DNA from 2 places in the Granulicatella sp. 20925_1_45 genome. Region 1 is predicted to be linked to the other one. Evidence: predicted binding sites of a transcription regulator. Region 1 holds the regulator's gene; the other holds the start of a gene.
What was found. Region 1 encodes Rex, which represses fermentation and respiration genes when NADH is low (regulators of the CRP and FNR family bind a similar motif). Its sites were predicted from a motif close to TTGTGAANTANTTCACAA; they were not measured.
Positions count from the first base shown of each region.

Region 1 (10,863 bases):
ATTAAAGCAACACGGTTCGCGATTAATTCTTTAGAGCCTGCACCTTCAACGATTGTAGTGCTGTCTTTAGAAACTACAACTTTACCAGCTGTCCCTAATTGAGCTAATGTTGCGTCTTTTAATTCTAAGCCAAGGTCTTCTGTAATAACTTGAGCACCAGTTAACACAGCGATATCTTCTAACATCGCTTTACGACGGTCACCGAATCCTGGAGCTTTTACAGCTACCACGTTAAATGTTCCGCGTAATTTGTTTAATACTAATGTTGGTAAAGCTTCGCCATCCACGTCATCCGCGATGATTAATAACGCACGTCCTTGTTGAACGATTTGTTCTAATAATGGAATGATTTCTTGGATGTTTGATACTTTCTTATCTGTAATTAAGATAAATGGATTGTCTAAAGTCGCAATCATCTTGTCATTATCTGTCACCATATATTGTGATAAGTAACCACGGTCAAATTGCATTCCTTCTACAACATCTAACTCTGTTTCAATCCCTTTAGATTCTTCGATTGTGATAACGCCGTCGTTACCCACTTTTTCCATAGCTTCAGCGATTAATTCACCGACTTCAGCTGAACCTGAAGAAATGGCCGCAACTTGTGCGATGGCTTCTTTTGATTCTACTGGACGAGAAATGCGATGTAATTCTTCAACAGCTGCTTTTGTTGCAAGTTCAATCCCGCGACGGATGCCTACTGGGTTTGCGCCAGCTGTTACGTTTTTCAATCCTTCACGAACGATAGCTTGTGTTAAAACAGTAGCTGTTGTTGTACCGTCACCGGCAATATCGTTTGTTTTTGAAGCTACTTCAGCCACGAGTTTTGCACCCATATTTTCGAAGTGATCTTCTAATTCGATTTCTTTGGCAATTGTTACCCCATCATTTGTAATCAGTGGAGACCCAAATGCTTTTTCTAATACAACATTACGTCCTTTTGGTCCTAATGTTACTTTTACTGTGTTCGCTAAAACGTCCACACCACGTAGCATGGCGCTTCTTGCGTCTTCTGCAAATTTAATATCTTTCACCATAGTTGTATCCTCCTTTATTCAACAATTGCGATAATGTCTTTTTCTTTCACGATGATATATTCTTGACCATCTAATTTAACTTCTGTTCCTGAATATTTCTCGAAAACGACTTTATCGCCAACCGCTACTTGACGGTCTTCTGCAGCAGTGAATTCGCTTGTTGCGATGACTTTTGCAAATTGTAATTTTTCTTGAGCAGTTGTTGGTAGGAATAATCCTCCAGCAGTTTTTTCTTCTTGCTCTACCATTTGAATAACAACTCTATCTTTTAAAGGCTTTAACATATGAAATCCTCCTTCATCTTTTTTAGCACTCAAAAACACTGAGTGCTAACTCATAGTTTTATGATACTCATTTGGTCAGGAAAAATCAAGAATAAATACTTGCTTATTTGTCTGGAATTTTGTAAGATTTTGACAGGAAAGGATGATTGCGATGACACGAAAAAGTTTCTTTAGAAAACTATATTTTGAAATCATATTAGCCGTCTTCTTTATCTTTCTAGCAACGACGCATTATCCTGGAAATGGATTTGACTTTATCACATTATTCTGCTGTCTATTCGCAACGACAAGCATCGTAACAAGTATCAACATGCTTCGCACCTATAACGAGTTGAAAAAACTCGCTAATCTCATCGAGAATCTGCCCGATGACGAGGATTCACTAGACGATAAAGAACCAAAAGAAAAGCACTAATCGCTCCGCAAATCGGATTGGATTAGTGCTTATTTTTTATACAAAAAAGGCACCCTATATGGATGCCTTTCAATAGATTATTTTTGGTTGTCCAAGAAATAAATTAGTGTTTGAAGTTCGTTTGTTAAGTCCACGTTTTGAACTCGAACGTCTTCTGGTACGTCTAAGCGGATTGGTGTGAAGTTCAAGATTCCGCGAACATTTGCTTCTACTAAGCGGTCTGCTGTTTCTTGAGCTACATCTTGAGGCACTGTTAAGATGGCCACTTGGATTTGTTGAACTTTCAATTGTTCTACCATTTCATCCATGCTGTAAACTGGCACACCTGTTTGGATTGTTCCAACGATGTCTTCGTTTACGTCAAACGCTGCGCTAATACGCACGTTGTTGCTTTGGTGGAAGTTGTAGTTTAAGAGCGCTTGTCCTAATTTACCAACCCCTACTAGAGCGACGTTTGTTAGGCGATCTTGGTTTAAAGTATGGCTGAAGAATTCTAATAAGTATTCTACATCATATCCATATCCACGTTTTCCTAAAGCTCCAAAGTATGAGAAGTCACGACGGATTGTTGCGCTATCGACTTTTACGGCTTCACTTAATTCAGTTGATGAGATGCGACGTTTTCCTGCATCATGCAAGAAACGTAAGTAACGATGATAAATAGCCAAACGTTTCGCAGTTGCGCGTGGCACTTCGATTTCTTTTAATTCGTTTAAATCTTTCATGAATAAGACTCCCTTTTTCTTTTATTTCCATGCGTATTCTATCACAACGACATTTCATTTCACAAACAGTTTGCTTGTACCTCACGAACATTCCTAAGTTTCGCTTATATACAGAAGGCTTTGTGCTTTTTTCTTCACAACCTCCCTATTGTGAATGTGAATGCAAAGAAGAACGCGTATCAATATTGTTCCCCCTCTTTTTTATGCTAAAATAAACTGAAACTACTTTGAAAGGACCCGTCATGATTTTACTACAAGGACAAGGACTCGCGCGTACGTTTGCGGATGAAGTCCTATTTGAAAATATTACGATTCATATTCAAGAAAATTCACGCATTGCCATCGTTGGGCGAAATGGTACTGGAAAATCCACGCTATTAAAAATGTTGGCTGGAATCGAAGAACCTTCACTTGGCGCTGTGTCAAAGAAGAAAGACCTCTCGATTGGCTACTTAGACCAATACGCTGCTATCCAGTCTTCCCGCACTGTTTGGGAAGAAATGGTGCATCTCTTTGAAGACGTAGAAACTTTGAAGAAACAAGCGCAAAAAGCCGCCGAACAACTCGGTGACCCTGACCTTCTTAGTGACCCAGTTGCGTACGAACTCGCCTTAAAACGATACGACCAGCTTCAAGAAGAATTGAACCAAAAGAACGCGTATGGTTACGAGTCTGAGATTCGCACCGTGCTTCACGGCTTCCGTTTCTATCCAGAAGACTACGATCAACCGATTCAAGCACTCTCTGGGGGCCAACGCACTCGTCTGGCACTAGCTCGTATTTTATTAGAGAAACACGACTTACTCATCTTAGACGAACCAACCAACCACTTGGATATTGAAACATTGACGTGGCTTGAAGACTACTTACGCTCTTCAAGTAGCGCGCTTGTCATCGTATCCCACGACCAATACTTCTTGGACCGTGTGTGTAACGAAGTCTATGAAATCAGTCATAAGGCCTGCGAATATTATAAAGGAAACTACTCGCACTACTTAGAAGAACGCGAGCAACGCTATTTACTCAAACAAAAAGCCTACGAGAAGCAGCAACAAGAGATTCACGACTTAGAAGAATTCATCGCGAAAAACTTAGTGCGCGCTTCAACTACAAAACGAGCCCAATCACGCCGTAAGAAGCTCGAGAAAATGGAACGCTTAGAGAAACCAAAAGGCGATCAGCGCTCTGCTCGTTTTGAATTTACCGTGGAACGCGAATCCGGAAACCAAGTGCTGCAAGTAACTGATGCTTATATCGGCTACGACCACGAAGCCTTGAGTGGTCCGATTTCCTTCCAGCTTCGCAAGCGTGAGGCCATCGCGATTGTGGGGCCTAACGGTATTGGAAAATCTACTCTCTTGAAGTCTATTACGGGTGAATTACCTTTAATCGAAGGTTCAATCGACTTAGGTGCTGGCGTTCAAGTCGGTTACTATGACCAAAACTTGGCCGGCCTCTCATCGAATCAAACGGTTCTAGAAGAACTCTGGTCTCGTCACTCAACGATGCCTGAAAAAGACATCCGTTCGATTCTTGGCAGTTTCCTTTTTTCAGGCAACGACGTCGAGAAAACAACCGCTCAACTCAGCGGGGGTGAAAAGGCCCGTTTGGCACTTTGCAAACTGTCTCTTGAACATGATAATTTCCTACTGCTTGACGAACCAACCAACCACTTGGACATCGACAGTAAAGAAGTCCTCGAAGATGCCCTTATCGACTACGACGGCACGATTTGTTTCGTGTCGCATGACCGTTTCTTCATCAACAAGGTCGCAACGGCTATTCTTGAAATCGAAGAAACTGGCAGCACGCTGTATTTAGGCGACTACGACTACTATCTCGAGAAAAAACAAGAGAAAGAAGAACTCGCTGCATTGCAAGAAGCCAAGGATGCCCCACTAGCAACGGCCGAGCAGATGACAGAAGCCAAAGCCAGCTACCATGCCTCTAAAGAAGAGCAACGTCAAATCCGTACGCTCACTCGTCGCATCGAGCAACTAGAAACGGAGATGCATGATATCGAAACTGCACTCGAACAAGTGCATGAGGCGATGACGCTGGAAGAAAACTATTCTGACCCAGATAAATCTGCTGCCCTCTCAACCGAAGAAGGAGCCCTTCTCGAGCGCCAAGAAACACTTCTTGCGGAATGGGAAGAAGCGTCTCTAGCGCTAGAAGAATTCAATTCATAATCGTTTGAAATTATCATATATGATAATTTTGCACTTTCAACAATTCAAAAAAGCGTAGACTCTTTTTTATAGAGCCTACGCTTTTTTTTAGTTTACTGTTGCCACTGACTTTGATAGAGATTGTAGTAAAATCCACGTTGCTCCATCAAGCTGGCATGATTTCCTTTTTCAATGACATGTCCGTCTTTCAAGACGAGAATCACATCCGCGGTACGAATGGTCGATAAGCGGTGCGCCACGATAAAGCTCGTGCGTCCTTCCATCAGATGTTGAAAGGCTTCTTGAATCTTCAACTCGGTACGCGTATCGATGGAAGAAGTCGCTTCATCAAGAATCAGCATATTAGGTTGTCCCATCATCACACGAGCGATGCAGAGCAATTGTTTTTGCCCTTGCGAGAAGTCCCCACCGTCATCTGAAATCACCGTATCATATCCTTGTGGCAGACGGCTTACAAATCCATGAATATGACAGAGTTTGGCGATGCGAATCATCTCTTCTTCGCTAATCGTTGGATTTCCCATCGTTATATTTTCACGGACAGTTCCCGTTTGAAGCCATGTTTCTTGAAGCACCATTCCAAATCCATTTCGTAGGCTTTGACGAGTGATGTCTTCAATCGAATGGCCATCGATGGCTAATTTTCCACTATTAATATCGTAGAAACGCATCAATAAGTTAATCAATGTCGTCTTTCCACTTCCGGTTGGACCGACAATCGCCACACGTTGCCCTGGTTTGACCTCAAGCGAGAAGTCTTCAATCAGCGGTTGGTCTTTCACATAAGAGAAGTCCACATGGCTAAATTCCACCGCTCCGTCAAAGTTTTCAGGAGACACAGCATTTTTGCGCTCTGGACTCTCAGAAGGTTGTTCCAACAGTTCAAACACACGGTTGGCACAGGCAATCGCATTTTGCAATTCGGTAATCACACCTGAGATTTCATTGAATGGTTTCGTATATTGGTTCGCGTAACTTAGGAAGGATGACAGTTGCCCCACCGTCACGCCACCGCTCATCACGAAGAAAGCCCCGAACACGCCCACACTGGTGTAGACGATGCTATTGACAAAGCGCGTTGCCGGATTCGTGATGCTCGAGAAGAAGATAGCCTTGAGCGATACATCCGTTAACTCCTTATTAATCACCGCGAAGTCCTCGATGACCATTTCTTGTTGTTGAAAGGCCGTAACCACTCGTGTTCCCTCAATCATCTCATTCATATAGGCGGTTTGGTCGCCACGAATTTCCGATTGTTGTTTAAAGAAATGATAGGATTTCTTCGCAACAAAGCTAGCCATCACAAAGGATACTGGCGTCACCACGACTACTACCAGCGTTAATGTCATATTCACGCTCAGCATAAAGACTAAGGTCCCCAGAATGGTCATCACACCCGTGAATAACTGCGTGAATCCCATCAATAATCCATCCGCAAATTGATCCGCGTCCGCAATGATACGGCTCTCGATTTCTCCGGCTGGATGAATATCTAAATAACTGAGCGGTAAGGTTTCGATTTTTTCAAGCGCGTCTCTACGAAGGTCACGAACCACAGAGTACGTCATCTTGTTATTGCTGAGGTTCATAAACCACTGCGCAACAGAAGCTATTATTGTAAAGAGTGCAATCTGCCAAAGGATGGCAAATAGTCCTTCATAGAACACTTGGCCTGTGTCCAGCATTTGGTCTACGGCTTCTCCGACTAATTTCGGAATCATTAACGTTCCGAATACATTCACACTCGCCAAAAGAATGGACGCTACGAAATAGATACGGTAGCGACGGATGTAGCGGAGAACTTTACGGATGGTTTCCCATTGAGTTTTCTGTCTCATGCTTCATCCTCCTTTGGAAATTGTGAATAGTAAATTTCTTGATAAATCTCATTGTTGGCTAAGAGCTCGTCATGCGTGCCTTTTCCGACAAGATTTCCTTCATCGAGTACAAGAATTAAGTCTGCATACTGCACAGACGCCGCCCGTTGCGACACGATAAAGGTTGTTGGACGTGGCGTTTGGTTCTTAATCGCCTCACGCAATTTCGCGTCGGTCGCAAAGTCTAATGCCGAAGCACTATCATCTAGAATTAAAATCGGTGCTTGTTTAGCAATCGCACGCGCAATCGTCATCCGTTGTTTTTGCCCACCGGATAGATTGCGACCATTTTGTTCGATGCTATAATCAAGTCCGCCTTCTTTCGTCTGTACAAACTCGCTGGCTTGGGCGATACCGAGTGCATGTTCAACCACTTCACTTGAAGCAGATGCATTTCCAAAACGAACATTGTCAGCAATCGTTCCACGGAAGAGTTGCGCCTTTTGCAAGACCATTCCGACCGCTCCACGAAGCGATGCAAAACGGTAGCGACGAACGTCTGCCCCGAACACCTCTACAGTCCCTTGGGTCGCATCATAGAAACGAGGAATCATATTGACAAGAGACGATTTCCCGCTACCCGTCCCACCGATAACGCCGATGGTCTGTCCTTTCAGCGCGGTAAATGAGATATGGTTCAACGCTGCGTTTTGGTCTCCTTGATACGTCAACGTCACGTCTTTAAACGCCACCGCCACTTCTCCTTCAGGATGAACCTCTTCAGTTCCTTCGACCATATCCGCTTCAATCGATAGAATGTTATCAACACGCTCTGCACTCGCTACTGATTTTGTCATCAATACGACAAGGTTCGCAAACTTCACAAGTTCCACTAGAATTTGTGACATGTAGTTTGTTAAAGCGATGACTTCCCCTTTCGTTAAGGTTCCTGTATCCACTTTAATCGCTCCACCATAAAGAATGACGATGAGGGCCACATTCACAATTACAAACGTAATAGGATTCATAGCTCCTGAGAGACCACTCACCTTTTGTTGCGCCTGATTCAACGCTTCAGTATCTTCTCTAAACGACTGAATTTCTTTTTCTTCTCGGTTAAATGCACGAATCACACGCACACCGAGTAAGTTTTCATGCACGCGGCGCATAATACGATCCAGTTGCCCTTGCACACGGCGATACATCGGAATCGTCCAGTAAATAATCCCGAATACGACAACTGCTAAGATTGGAACGGTAATGGCAAACGTCCATGCCATTTCCACATTCACGACAAAGGCCATCACAATCGCTCCACCGACGATAAACGGCGAACGAAGCAATAGACGAAGCGCGATGTTCAACCCGTTTTGCACGAGATTCATATCACTCGTCAATCGCGTCAGTAAAGTGTCATTTCCAAGCGCATCGAGTTGCGAGAAACTAAAGTATTGAATTTTTGAAAAGAGTGCCTGTCTCACATCAGCGGTAAATCCAGTTGCCGCCTTTGCCGCAAAATACTGAGCGGTAATCGACACAGCTACACCAACCATTCCGAGTCCAATAAGAATCGCTCCTTGTTGGAGAATCAGCGCAGTATCTCTGTTTTCAATTCCTTTGTCGATAATGACCGCCATGATTAGTGGCACAAACAATTCCAGAATCGCTTCGAATAATTTAAATAAAGGTGCCAATATCGTTTCTTTCAGATATGGCTTTAAATAAGGTTTTAACTTGTTCACACGCGTACTTCCTTTTACATCCATAGTACTTTTATTGTATCACATTTTATCCTCTTCAAAAGCGGAAAAACTTGCTTCCTATTTTTGTTTTTTAGGATGTAACAATTATGTTACGTAACAAAAATGTTACACTCACTTTTAATTTCCTAAAGATGTATCATTAATGATACAAAACTAATTTTTCCCCACAGTTGGGTTTATTGGAGCAAATAATCATTAGAAGACTGGGCAACTCTTTCTTATGAGAAAGTTGATTACGAAAAATCTTACGGATTCTATAATAGCTATAACGTGGGATAGCATTAAATGCGAAAAAGGGAGCGTAGGAATTTTATTCCGTACGCTCCCTTTGAGGCTTTAAAGGTGAGAGACCTAGGCTCGAACCGGTGCAACGTTATAGCTATTATGAAGATATCCGTAAGGATTTGGAGTAATCAACATTATTCACTATACTGTCACCCAGATGCCCAGTCTTCTATTTAATTATTTACGTAAACCGTGCTCCTCAATATACTCCGCAATTTGGATGGCGTTGCTTGCTGCACCCTTACGAATATTGTCGCCCACACACCAGATGTGGAAGCTGTTTGGTTGAGAAATATCGCGGCGAATACGTCCTACATACACTTCATCATGCCCAGTTGCTTGTAATGGTGTTGGATATACATTTTCCTCAGGCTTATCTAATACGATTACGCCTGGTGCTTTTTCTAAAATCGCACGAATTTCTTCAGGTGTTGTATCTTTTTCGAAAGTCACATTGATTTCTACAGAGTGTGAGTTGAATACTGGCACACGCACACAAGTAGCAGTGATGGCTACATCATCTGATAAGCCTAGAATCTTGCGAGTTTCTTGAATCATTTTCATTTCTTCTTTTGTATAGCCATTTTCTAAGAACACATCGATATGGGGCAATACGTTATTATAAATTGGGTGTGGGTAGTTTGTTGGAGCTTCCCCTTTTTCCCCATTTCTTAAATCATTAATCCCTGCTTGTCCAGAACCTGAAACAGCCTGATAAGTTGTATACGCCACACGTTTCAACCCAAATGCATCATGCAATGGACGTAATGGCACAACCGATTGGATTGTTGAGCAGTTTGGATTTGCGATAATCTTACGCTCTAATGTTGGTGCGTTACATTCTGGCACGACTAAATCAATCTCTGGATCCATTCTCCATGCGCTTGAATTGTCGATAACAATTACGCCGTCACGTTCTGCGATTGGCGCAAATTTCAATGAAGTGCCGCCCCCTGCTGAGAAGATGGCGTAGTCAATATCACGCTTGAAGGAGTCTTCCGTTAATTCTTCGACTACATAATCTTTTCCTCTAAACTGTAGTACTTTCCCTGCTGAACGCGCTGAAGCAAGTAGATATAAGTGCTCTACTTGTAAGTTGCTTTCTTCTAAACGTTCAATCATTTTTGTTCCAACGACACCTGTCGCTCCTACAATTGCAATATTTACCATAAAAAAATCTCCTTTTTGCTAAAACGCTATGTTGAAAATTATAGCGAATCTCTCGTTGAAAGTAAAGAATTGTCTTTCTTCGCAACACATTTGTAGCTAGTATAGATACACTCTTTGATGAGTGCATCATCTGTGCACACATTCAGCGCAATTGAAATCCAATGCTTCTTATTCATATGATAGGCTTCGAAAATCCCGTCAGTCGCAACGAGTCGTTCCTTGTCTTCCGGATGAATCTTCACGTTCAAAACAAGGGCGTTCGCCTTTGAAGCTACTCCTAGTTTTTGAAGCGGCACTTCCATCATGAGCCCATACCATTTGCCTTTATCTTCGACCATAAAGCCCATCGCCTCCGTCTTCTCGAACGGATTGCCATGGTACGGGACGATATTTTCGGTCATCCACTTCGTCCACTTCTGGCGTGCTTCTTTGATACTCGATTGCTCAGGATGCATCCATTGGAACGCTAGCTCACTTGCCTCTTCGCGCAAGGCTTGAGCGATACTGCTACTCGTTGTTGGTATATCGAATAAGGTGTAGCGCTCGTTAACCTCATCGATCGCTACGATTTCTAAGCCTAGTTTTTTGCTGGCACTCACCACCTGAAAGTAAAATCCCTCCGTTTGGCTTGGAAAAATCTTTCCTTCCAGTTCTGGTAAGTCCTTTGTTAATTTCCATTTCATAAATCTGACCTCTTATAAGCGATACTCGGCACGCAATTCGAGAATCACATCGCGTAAGTCTGCTGCTTTCTCGAAATCGAGGTCTTTGGCTGCCGCACGCATATCCAACTCGAGTAACTCGAGCGCTTCTCGGCGTTGTTCTTGCGTCATGTTCTTGAAGTCTTTTGCAGTCGTTGGTGCATCTTCTTTTTCGACCTCGTGCGTAATCGCAATTAAATCGCGGATATTCTTCACGATAGTCTTCGGTACGATACCGTGTTCTTTATTGTACGCTTCTTGAATGGCACGACGACGATTCGTTTCATCAATCGCTTTTTGCATCGAATCCGTAATCTTATCGGCATACATAATCACGCGACCGTTCGCATTACGTGCTGCACGTCCAATCGTTTGAACAAGAGCACGTTCACTACGAAGGAAGCCTTCCTTATCCGCATCCAGAATCGCCACAAGGGATACTTCCGGCACGTCTAACCCTTCACGAAGCAA
Region 1 covers NZ_JAPWBR010000031.1:2,317-13,179, reverse strand. The annotation lists gene groL (chaperonin GroEL) at 1-1,040, opposite strand, end outside; gene groES (co-chaperone GroES) at 1,055-1,324, opposite strand; gene O3798_RS08415 (hypothetical protein) at 1,476-1,739, shown strand; gene O3798_RS08410 (redox-sensing transcriptional repressor Rex) at 1,817-2,464, opposite strand; gene O3798_RS08405 (ATP-binding cassette domain-containing protein) at 2,707-4,656, shown strand; gene O3798_RS08400 (ABC transporter ATP-binding protein) at 4,749-6,494, opposite strand; gene O3798_RS08395 (ABC transporter ATP-binding protein) at 6,491-8,239, opposite strand; gene O3798_RS08390 (aspartate-semialdehyde dehydrogenase) at 8,699-9,691, opposite strand; gene O3798_RS08385 (MmcQ/YjbR family DNA-binding protein) at 9,730-10,374, opposite strand; gene uvrB (excinuclease ABC subunit UvrB) at 10,387-10,863, opposite strand, start outside.

Region 2 (10,863 bases), on a different contig from region 1:
CATTAGCGTATGTCGTTCCTATTTTGGAGCGAGTAAAAGCGGATAAAACGCTACAAGCTTTAATTGTGGCTCCTTCTCAAGAATTAGCTCAACAAATCGGAACTGTTATTAGAGAGTGGAAAACACAGGAAATCCGTGTGCAAGTTTTAGCAGGTGGGGCAAACGTTAAACGACAAGTTGAGAAGTTAAAGGAAAAGCCAGAAATCGTTGTAGGAACACCAGGACGATTACTTGAACTGTCTAAGCTTCGTAAATTAAAGCTTCACCAAGTAGAGATGCTTGTATTAGATGAAGCCGATTATTTACTCGATCCAGAACAATTGAATAACACAAGAGAGCTTGTTAAGAAACTTCCTTCTGAAAGACAAGTGCTTTGTTTCTCTGCAACAAAGAATAAGAATTTAGAAGAAGTTAATAAATGGATTAATATGCTTCCGACTTTTGTTGAAGTTTCAGAGGGGAACTCTGCTCATTCGAACGTAACCCATGGATATATTGAATGTCCAACTAGAAAACGTGATGAAGTGCTACGCAAACTAGCATTCTCCGAAAATGCAAACCAAGCATTAGTGTTTGTCAATTCGATTGCAAATGCAGCATTACTTGGCGAGAAGTTAGCGTATCATCAAGTTCCAGTTGCACTTCTTTCAAGTGATGCTCATCAAACGGAACGTAAGAAAGCTATCGACTTATTTAAGAAGGGACAGATTCCATTCTTACTAAGTACCGATGTCGCACAACGTGGCCTTGATATTGAAGATTTACCACTTGTCATTCATTATGATATTGCAGATTCAACAGAACAATATACCCACCGTTCTGGACGTACAGGACGTATGGGAAAAGAAGGGTTAGTACTCAGTCTAGTGAATGACCGCGAACTAAGAGACTTGAAGAAGGTTGCAGGGAAACATAAACTAGTTCAGTTTGAACTATATACAGGACAATTAAAACCAGTCACACAACCGAAAAAGAAAGAAGTAAGTTCTAAGACACCAACTCAGAAACGAAAGAAGGGGAATAAGAATGGAAATCATCGAGGATTTAAAAAGTCAAATTAGTTTTTTTGGATTCGAAATGACGGATGCTGATAGCTTAGTGGCTTTGGAAAAAGGGGAGCAAACCTTTGTACTCTATTGGGCTAAAGATGGTTTCGTTCTTTTTGAAACTTCTAAAGAAGGTGTATGGAGAGCGAATAGACCAATCGTTATCCCTTCAGAACGCATTCAAAAGGTTTCCATGGAGAAGAAACTTTTAGGAAATCCCAAATTAACATTGCAATATCTTGATAAAGAGGAAACTTATGTTGTACCTATGAAATGTGGATTTCATCAGAATCAAAAAGTAGAAGTCAAGAAACTCATGAATACAATAGAAGGATTAAAAGGGTAGTTGTATGGATATCATTAGTTCACCTAAAAATGAAAAAATTAAAGAGCTTGTCAAACTTCAGACTGCAAAAGGGCGTAAGAAAGCAGGGATGTATCTTCTTGAAGGAGAGCATCTTGTAGAAGAAGCGATTAAAGAGAAAGCTCCGATTGAATTGATTGTGGTTACTAGTAATCGTCTTGAAGATTACCAAAATCTGTTAACTCAAACTGATGTACAGGTGCTAGTTGTTTCTCAAGATGTCTTTCATAAGTTATCAATGACTGAAACCACTCAAGGGATTATAGCAGTTGTGAAGATTGTTAAACAGGATTCATTGCCTTATAGCGGTCGCTTCATTGTGTTAGATGCAGTTCAAGATCCTGGTAATTTAGGAACGATTGTGAGAACAGCAGATGCTGCCGGATTTGATGCAGTTGTATTAGGAACAGGGACAGTAGATTTATATAACGATAAAGTTCTTCGATCCATGCAAGGAAGCCATTTCCATATCCCAGTTTTTCAAGCGGATTTGAAAGATTACTTGCCGACGCTTAAAGACAAAGGTGTACAAGTGGCTGTAACAGCACTTCACCGTGATTCAAAAGACTACACTATCTTACAAGGCTCAACAGATGTTGCTATCGTGGTTGGTAATGAAGGCCAAGGCGTCTCTGATGACGTGATTGATTTAGCGGATGTTGTAGTGACCATTCCGATGTTTGGAAAAGCAGAGTCGCTAAACGTCGCTATTGCTTCGGCGCTATTAATGTATAAAACGAAAGAGATGAAGGAGTAACAATGGACAATAGACCAAATCCAATGGGAAGGAAACGCCCAATTCTTGAAACGGTTAGAAATATGACTATCATTTCCTTTGCGTTAAGTGCGATTGCAGCATTATATAATTTTACCTTAGCAGCAAGAGTGCTAATTATGGCAGTAGTGATGTTAGTTATCTACATCTGCATGTTTTTCTCTAAAAAGAAGAATACAGAGAGCAAAGAAAAAGAAACAGAAGAGTCGTAATAAAGCTGTAAAATCAATTGACAGAATGTTCGTCTTTAGGTATACTAATTTAGTACTGTTTCAGTAGCTCAGCAGGATAGAGCATTCGCCTTCTAAGCGAACGGTCGGGGGTTCGAATCCCTCCTGAAACGCTAAATTATATAGAGTATTATCGGATTTATTTCGATAATACTCTTTTTTTATTTTTGCTTAGTAAAAATAAAGTAAGAAAAGAGACATATTGTGAATACAGAACCTTAGATTGTGAAACTTTTCATTCTGTTTCAAAAAAATAGTACAGCGAAACACGCTGTTATAATACATCTTTCACAACTTTTAACACTTTAAAATCGCGATTATAGCAATATTTAACAAAATCTTTGTATTTTTTTACACTTAAGTATTGCAACTAATTTTTATTGTGTTATAATATTCATGTAGATAGCTGTTATAAGTTTCACAACCAATTATCTAAGGAGGAAAAATTTATGGAACAATGGAACGGTTTCAAAGGTAAAGTATGGAAAGAAGAAGTTAACGTCCGTGACTTTATCCAAGAAAACTACACACTTTATGAAGGAGACGACAGTTTCTTAGCTGGACCTACTGAAGCTACTAAAGCTTTATGGGCACAAGTAATGGACTTGAACAAACAAGAACGTGAAGCTGGTGGTGTCTTAGACATGGACACTAAAGTTGTATCAACAATCACTTCACATGGTCCTGGTTACTTAAACAAAGATTTAGAAACAGTTGTTGGTTTCCAAACTGAAAAACCATTCAAACGTAGCTTACAACCATTTGGTGGTATCCGTATGAGTGAACAATCAGCTGAAGCTTACGGATTCAAAATCGACGAAGAAATTTCTCGTATCTTCCGTGACTGGCGTAAAACTCACAACCAAGGTGTATTCGATGCTTACACTCCAGAAATGCGTGCAGCTCGTAAATCAGGTGTTATCACAGGTTTACCAGATGCTTACGGACGTGGACGTATCATCGGTGACTACCGTCGTGTAGCTTTATACGGGGTTGATCGTTTAATCGCTGAAAAACAAAAAGACTTCGCTAACATTGGCGATGGCACTATGTCAGACGATGTAATTCGTTTACGTGAAGAAGTTTCAGAACAATACCGTGCATTATTAGAATTAAAAGAATTAGGTAACATCTACGGATTCGATATTTCTAAACCAGCTTCTAACGCTCGCGAAGCTTTCCAATGGTTATACTTAGGATACTTAGCAGCTATTAAAGAACAAAATGGTGCGGCTATGTCTCTTGGACGTACTTCAACATTCTTAGATATCTATGTACAACGTGACTTAGAAAACGGAACATTAACTGAAGAACAAGCACAAGAACTTGTTGACCACTTCGTTATGAAATTACGTTTAGTTAAATTCGCTCGTACACCAGAATACAACGCATTATTCTCAGGAGACCCAACTTGGGTAACAGAATCAATCGCCGGTGTTGGTGAAGACGGACGTCCATTAGTAACTAAGAACAGTTTCCGTTTCTTACACACATTAGTAAACTTAGGACCAGCTCCAGAACCAAACTTAACAGTTCTATGGTCAACTCGTTTACCAGAAAACTTCAAATTGTTTGCAGCTAAAACTTCTATTAATACATCTGCAATCCAATATGAAAACGATGATGTAATGCGTCCAGAGTGGGGCGACGACTACGGAATTGCTTGCTGTGTATCTGCTATGCGTATCGGTAAACAAATGCAATTCTTCGGAGCTCGTGCTAACTTAGCGAAAACATTATTATATGCGATCAACGGTGGTATCGATGAAAAATCTAAAGCACAAGTTGGTCCTAAATATCAACCAATTACTTCAGAATACTTAGATTACGAAGAAGTAATGGCTAAATACAACGACATGATGGAATGGATCTGTGGTTTATACTTAAACACATTAAACATCATCCACTACATGCATGATAAATACAGCTACGAAAGAATTGAAATGGCATTACATGACACTGAAATTCTACGTACAATGGCAACTGGTATCGCTGGATTCTCAGTAGCAGTTGACTCATTATCAGCTATTAAATATGCGAAAGTTAAAACTATTCGTGACGAAGATGGCGTTGTTGTTGACTATGAAGTAGAAGGCGACTTCCCTAAATATGGTAACAACGATGATCGTGCTGACGAAATCGCTGTTTGGTTATTGAAAGAATTCATGACTAAAGTTAAAAAACATAAAACTTACCGTAATGCTAAACATACAACTTCTATCCTTACAATTACTTCTAACGTAGTTTATGGTAAGAAGACAGGTAACACTCCTGATGGACGTCGTGCTGGCGAACCATTTGCACCAGGTGCTAACCCAATGCATGGTCGTGACACACACGGAGCTTTAGCTTCATTATCATCAGTTGCTAAAGTACCTTACAAATATGCATTAGATGGTATCTCAAATACATTCTCAATCATTCCTAAAGCTTTAGGACGTGAATTAGATGTACAAGAAGAAAACTTAGTTGCTATGTTAGATGGTTATGCTTCTAAAGGTGGTCACCACTTAAACATCAACGTATTCAACCGTGATACATTATTAGATGCTATGGAACACCCAGAAGAATACCCACAATTAACAATTCGTGTATCTGGTTACGCAGTTAACTTCATTAAATTAACTCGTGAACAACAATTAGACGTAATCAACCGTACAATGCACGAAAGCATGTAATCACAAAGTGTGAGGTCGACTGTTCTAAGGAGACCGAACCGGATTACGCAAAAGTGTGAGGTTGACTCGCAAAATTGCTGAAATTAAGAAAACGGATGGGCAAAATCGTCCATCCGTTTTTTAATCGAAATGGCCCTAAAAGGCACGAATTGTGATATACTAGAAGAGAAAAGATAGGAGGAATAATGATGAGTGAACCAGTAACTGGATATATTCATTCTACAGAGAGTTTTGGTTCTGTAGACGGACCAGGTATCCGTTTTGTAACCTTCATGCAAGGTTGTCGTATGCGTTGTGAGTTTTGTCATAACCCAGATACTTGGAATATTGGGGGCGGTCATCCGATTACTTCTCAAGAATTACTCGATCAAGCGTTGCAATATCGTGCATTCTGGGGACGTAAAGGTGGCGTAACTGTCAGCGGAGGAGAGCCTTTATTGCAAATTGATTTCTTAATCGATTTCTTTAAACGCTGTAAGAAAGCTGGAGTACACACAACATTAGATAGTTGTGGAATGCCATTTACGTATGACGAACCATTCTTCTCAAAATTCGAAGAGCTATTAGAATATACGGATCTTATTTTATTAGATATTAAACATATTGATGATGAACAACATAAGAAATTAACAGGATGGACGAATAAAAATATTCTTCAACTAGCAGAGTATTTATCAGATAAAGGACAACCAGTATGGATTCGCCACGTGTTAGTTCCAGAACGTTCAGATTATGATGAATATCTCATCCGATTAAGTGAGTTTGTAAGTAAATTGAAGAACGTATTGAAGTTTGAAATTTTACCTTATCACAAATTGGGTGTGTATAAATGGAAGAACTTAGGAATTCCATATAAATTAGACCATATTGAACCACCAACACAAGAACGTGTGGACAATGCTCGTCGTATTTTAAGAACAGACGAATATAAAGGTTATTTAAATGCATAATGAATGAACTGTTATAGTTTAAAAGCTATAACAGTTCTTTTTTTTTAGAAATCTTAGAAATAATGCATTATCTATTGGTTTTAAGTGATAATTATGTTAAAATTGTCAATGTAAATTTATATAGAGAGAGGCCAAATTATGAGTAAATTATTAGTTTTCGGACATCAAAATCCAGATACAGACGCAATTACATCAGCAATTTCATATGCTTACTTATTACGTCATTTAGGAGAAGATGCAGAAGCAGTTGCCCTAGGGACTCCAAATGAAGAAACACAATACGCTTTAGAATATTTCAAAAAAGAAGCTCCACGCGTGATTGGAGATGTTTCAGAAGAAACAAATCGTGTAGCATTAGTAGACCACAATGAAGTTCAACAAAGTGCTACAGGAGTTGAAAAAGTGGAAGTAGAATATGTTGTGGATCACCACCGTATCGCAAACTTCCAAACAGCAAACCCATTATTCTACCGTGCAGAACCAGTAGGATGTACAAATACAATTCTATACAAAATGTACAAAGAATATGGAGTAGATATTCCAAAAGATATCGCTGGATTAATGGTCTCAGCCATTGTATCAGACACATTATTATTCAAATCACCAACATGCACACAACAAGATATCGAAGCAGCAACAGACTTAGCAAACATTGCTGAAATCGATGTGAATGTATATGGTTTAGAAATGCTAAAAGCTGGTACAAACTTAGGAAATAAATCTGAAGATGATTTAATCGACTTAGATGCGAAATCATTCCCAATGGGAGGAGCAAACTTACGTATTGCGCAAGTGAACGTAGTGGATCCTGAAGAATTGTTAGCACGTCGCGATGCATTAGAAGAAAGCATGCGTGTTGCAAACGATAAAAACGGATATGCTACATTTGTATTTGTCATTACAAACATCTTAACAAGCGTCTCAACAGTATTAGTTGTTGGTGACCATTTAGATAAAGTGGCTCAAGCGTTTAACGCAAGCTACACAGACGGTGTACTAACACTACCAGGAGTTGTTTCTCGTAAGAAACAAGTTGTCCCACCTTTAACAGTGGCTTTTGAAGGATAAAAATTAACGGAGTGGGTGAGGAACATCCTTTAAGTCCTCCCCCACTTTTTTAGTAAAGGAAAAGGAAAATGCGAAATCTATTACAGTTAGTGAAAGATGCGCTTGTACCACAATCTAAAAAAGAGTGGACGATTTCTCTTGTAACGATAACGGTGCGTAATCTTTCAGTGATGAAGAAATTTTATACGCAAGTTTTAGGTCTTGTTGTACTGCAGGACTTTGATAACGAAATCCTTATTGGTCACAGTAGGGGTAGCGTTCCTTTGCTTCGCTTAGTTCAAGGTAAAGGAAGTAGAGATTCAATTCTTACAACATACTACATCGGATTTAAGTTAACAAAACCATTCCAAATGGGCGAGTTAATTAATCGATTGATTTTAGAAGAACAAACAATCACTGCGACAGGTTTTGATGGCTACACGGATAACTTTTATATCTTAGATCCTGAAGGGAATCGCTTGAAGTTTATGATTGAAAGCGAAAGTGGTTCTGAACTCGTTGATGAATATCTTGAAGGGACAGAAATGAATCGTTCGCTTCATGAGTTTATCGATGGGGTCGATGCGATGGCAGAAGAATTTCCACCAACCGCTAGTATCGCACAAGTGCACTATAATGTGTCCGATGTTGAAGAAACGGGAGCGTTTTTAACCGAAGCGTTTTTATTCAAGACTACCTATGATTATGTGACTCGTCGTAAGAATTTTAAAGTGAATCGAGATGGATACTCACTAGCGATTAATGCTTGGGAGTTCATTCCTCATTCACATCAAGATTTTTATGGGGTTTCTGAAATCGAATGGCGTGTTCCAAATATGCGAGAATTAGAAAATTTGGTGTTAAATTTGGAATCTAAAAAAGTGCCGTTTCATTATTATGATGCTGTGCTAAAAGTACCAACAGCAAACGGCATCCAATATTGTTTCAAAGTGGGTGATCATGCATGAGTTTTTTAAACCCATCTTCATATCGTAAATACCGTAAAAACAAAATGATTAGGCATGTATTATCACTCTTAGCCGTTGTCATTTCTGGTTTTCTACAGGCGTTTACACTGAAAGTTTTTATTCAACCATCGAATCTATTGTCTAGTGGGTTCCTTGGAGTATCGATTTTAATGAATCAAATCGCAGAACTCTTTGGGGTAGAATTATCAATCTCAATGTTACTGATTATGCTTAATATTCCAGTTGCAATTTTATGTTACCGCGGAATCAGTCCACGATTCACGTTTTATTCGATTCTACAAGTATTTGTGGGAAGTTTCTTTATTCGAGTATTGAATTTTGAGCCGTTATTTGTGGATGATACAATGCTGAACGTGATTTTCGGTGGGGTATTAAATGGTTTATATGTTTCACTGGCCTTGAAGGGAAATGCTTCTACCGGTGGGATGGACTTTGTGGCTTTATACGTTTCGAACCGTAATGGGAAAACGATTTGGCAAGAAGTCTTCTTATTTAATACAGCATTACTATTAATATTCGGTGCGTTATTTGGCTGGAAACATGCGGGATATTCGATTATCTTCCAATATATTTCAACAAAAGTGATTAGCACCTTCCATCAACGTTATCATAAAGTTACGTTGCAAATTACAACGCGTTATGGTGAAGACGTCATGGATGCCTATTTAAAGACAGTGCGTCATGGGATTTCATGTGTTGAAGCAATCGGTGGATTTAGTCGCGAAAGAATGTATTTGCTGCATACAGTGTTATCTTCTTATGAAGTGATTGATGCAGTTGCCGTCATTAAAGAAGCTGATCCGCGTGCGATTATTAATCAAATTAGTACTGAAAACTTCTATGGTCGATTCCATAGGGAGCCAGAATAAGGAGGGATTTAATTGGAGAAATATTTAAACAAAGACACATTAAAATCCTTCATCCTGGTTTCATTAGGCTGTTTTATATTTTCGTATACAATTAATGCACTTGTAATTGCTAACCACTTTGGAGAAGGCGGTATTACAGGGTTAACCTTATTAGGGTACTATACATTACAAATTGATCCAGCCTTATCAAACTTAATTTTGAATGGATTTTTATTACTGATTGGATATCGTTATCTTGAAAGAAAAACAATGGTATATACTGTTTTAGCGGTTTTTGAATTACCAACTTTCTTAAAAGTGACACAGGACTGGCCTGTATTCGTTCCAGAAAACCTAGTTGTTGCTGGTGTGGCAGCTGGAGTATTGGTCGGAATAGCATTAGGTCTTGTTATTCTTGGGAAAGGAACAACAGCTGGTACGGATATTATTGCGATGATGATGCATAAATATTTAGGGTGGAGCGTTTCTTCTTCATTACTGATGATTGACTTCATTATCGTGACACCACTTGCGTTTGTGATTGGTTTTGAAAAAGCAGTTCTGACATTAATCATGTTATTTATCGCAAGTAAAGTGATTAACTTTATTCTAGAAGGTTTTAATCCACGAAAAGCGATTATGATTATTTCGGATAAATATGATGAAATTGGACAGCGAATCCAAACGGATTTAGATCGTGGAATTACGGTGTTGGATGGACACGGCTTTTACTCAAAAGAGAAGAGACAAGTGTTATACGTTGTTGTCAGTCGTCAACAATTGATGCCAGTTCAACGAATTATTCACGAGTATGATCCAGAAGCATTTGTAATTATTACAGACGTGAACCAAGTTATCGGAGAAGGATTTACATTCTATCTCGATGATAACGGAAATAAACTACATCATTAAATATGTTTTTTGATTTGAAAACCAAATCCTCATCCAGGAGATGTGATTACATTTGACTGGAACATTGACGGTGTAGCCGACCATATTGCAATTGTTGAAAAAGTTGAAGGCGACAAAGTGATTACGATTGAAGGAAATACAAGTGATCGTAATTATGATGAATCAAAAGTCGTTCGTAAATCACATAGATTGATTGCTCGATATATTATCGGGTATAGTCGTCCTCAATATAGATAAAGAGTTAAAGAAAGCTAGTTCTCAGGGATTAGCTTTTTTTCTTCGTTTATTAGGATTTGGAACCGATAAAAAACAATTTAAAAGTTAAGATTTCTTTAAGTGAGTGTGTGGTTATGGTAAAATAGACTAAATCATAAAAGCGATTTAATTTAAATAAAGGAGGTAGCTTTATGGTAGGAATTATCATTGCAAGTCACGGCGAATTTGCTGATGGAATTAAGCAATCAGGTTCAATGATTTTCGGGAATCAAGAAAAAGTTGAATCTGTTGTTTTTATGCCTAGTGAAGGACCTGAAGACTTACAAAGAAAACTGCGTGAAGCAGTTGAAAAGCTAGAGACTGAAGAAATTCTATTTCTAGTAGACTTATGGGGTGGTAGTCCATTCAACCAAGCAAACATCTTGTTTGAAGAAGACCCAGACCACCGTGCAATCGTAGCTGGTTTAAGCTTGCCGATGTTAATTGAAGCGTACGCAAGTCGTTTCTCAATGAATACATCACATGAGATTGCAAAAGCGATTGCACCAACAGCTATTGAAGGTGTGAAGATTCGTCCTGAATCACTTCAACCAGAAGAGAAGAAAGAGGAGAAAGCAGAATCTGCTGCTACAGTTTCAAATGGTGCAATTCCAGAAGGAACTGTCATCGGAGATGGCAAGATTAAATTTGTGTTAGCGCGTGTGGATACTCGTCTTTTACATGGACAAGTAGCAACAAGCTGGACAAAGGCAACAAATCCAAATCGTATCATCGTTGTTTCTGATAAAGTTGCAAAAGATGATTTACG
Region 2 covers NZ_JAPWBR010000003.1:17,030-27,892, reverse strand. The annotation lists gene O3798_RS01770 (DEAD/DEAH box helicase) at 1-1,061, shown strand, start outside; gene O3798_RS01765 (hypothetical protein) at 1,027-1,392, shown strand; gene O3798_RS01760 (TrmH family RNA methyltransferase) at 1,397-2,167, shown strand; gene O3798_RS01755 (hypothetical protein) at 2,170-2,397, shown strand; tRNA gene O3798_RS01750 (tRNA-Arg) at 2,455-2,528, shown strand; gene pflB (formate C-acetyltransferase) at 2,865-5,093, shown strand; gene pflA (pyruvate formate-lyase-activating protein) at 5,282-6,043, shown strand; gene O3798_RS01735 (manganese-dependent inorganic pyrophosphatase) at 6,182-7,111, shown strand; gene O3798_RS01730 (VOC family protein) at 7,180-8,058, shown strand; gene O3798_RS01725 (YitT family protein) at 8,055-8,948, shown strand; gene O3798_RS01720 (YitT family protein) at 8,961-9,839, shown strand; partial or broken gene O3798_RS01715 (CHAP domain-containing protein) at 9,876-10,076, shown strand; gene O3798_RS01710 (mannose/fructose/sorbose PTS transporter subunit IIB) at 10,247-10,863, shown strand, end outside.
Region 2: a site for Rex is predicted at 2,822-2,839, ahead of pflB (formate C-acetyltransferase). Genes of this name have one in related genera too.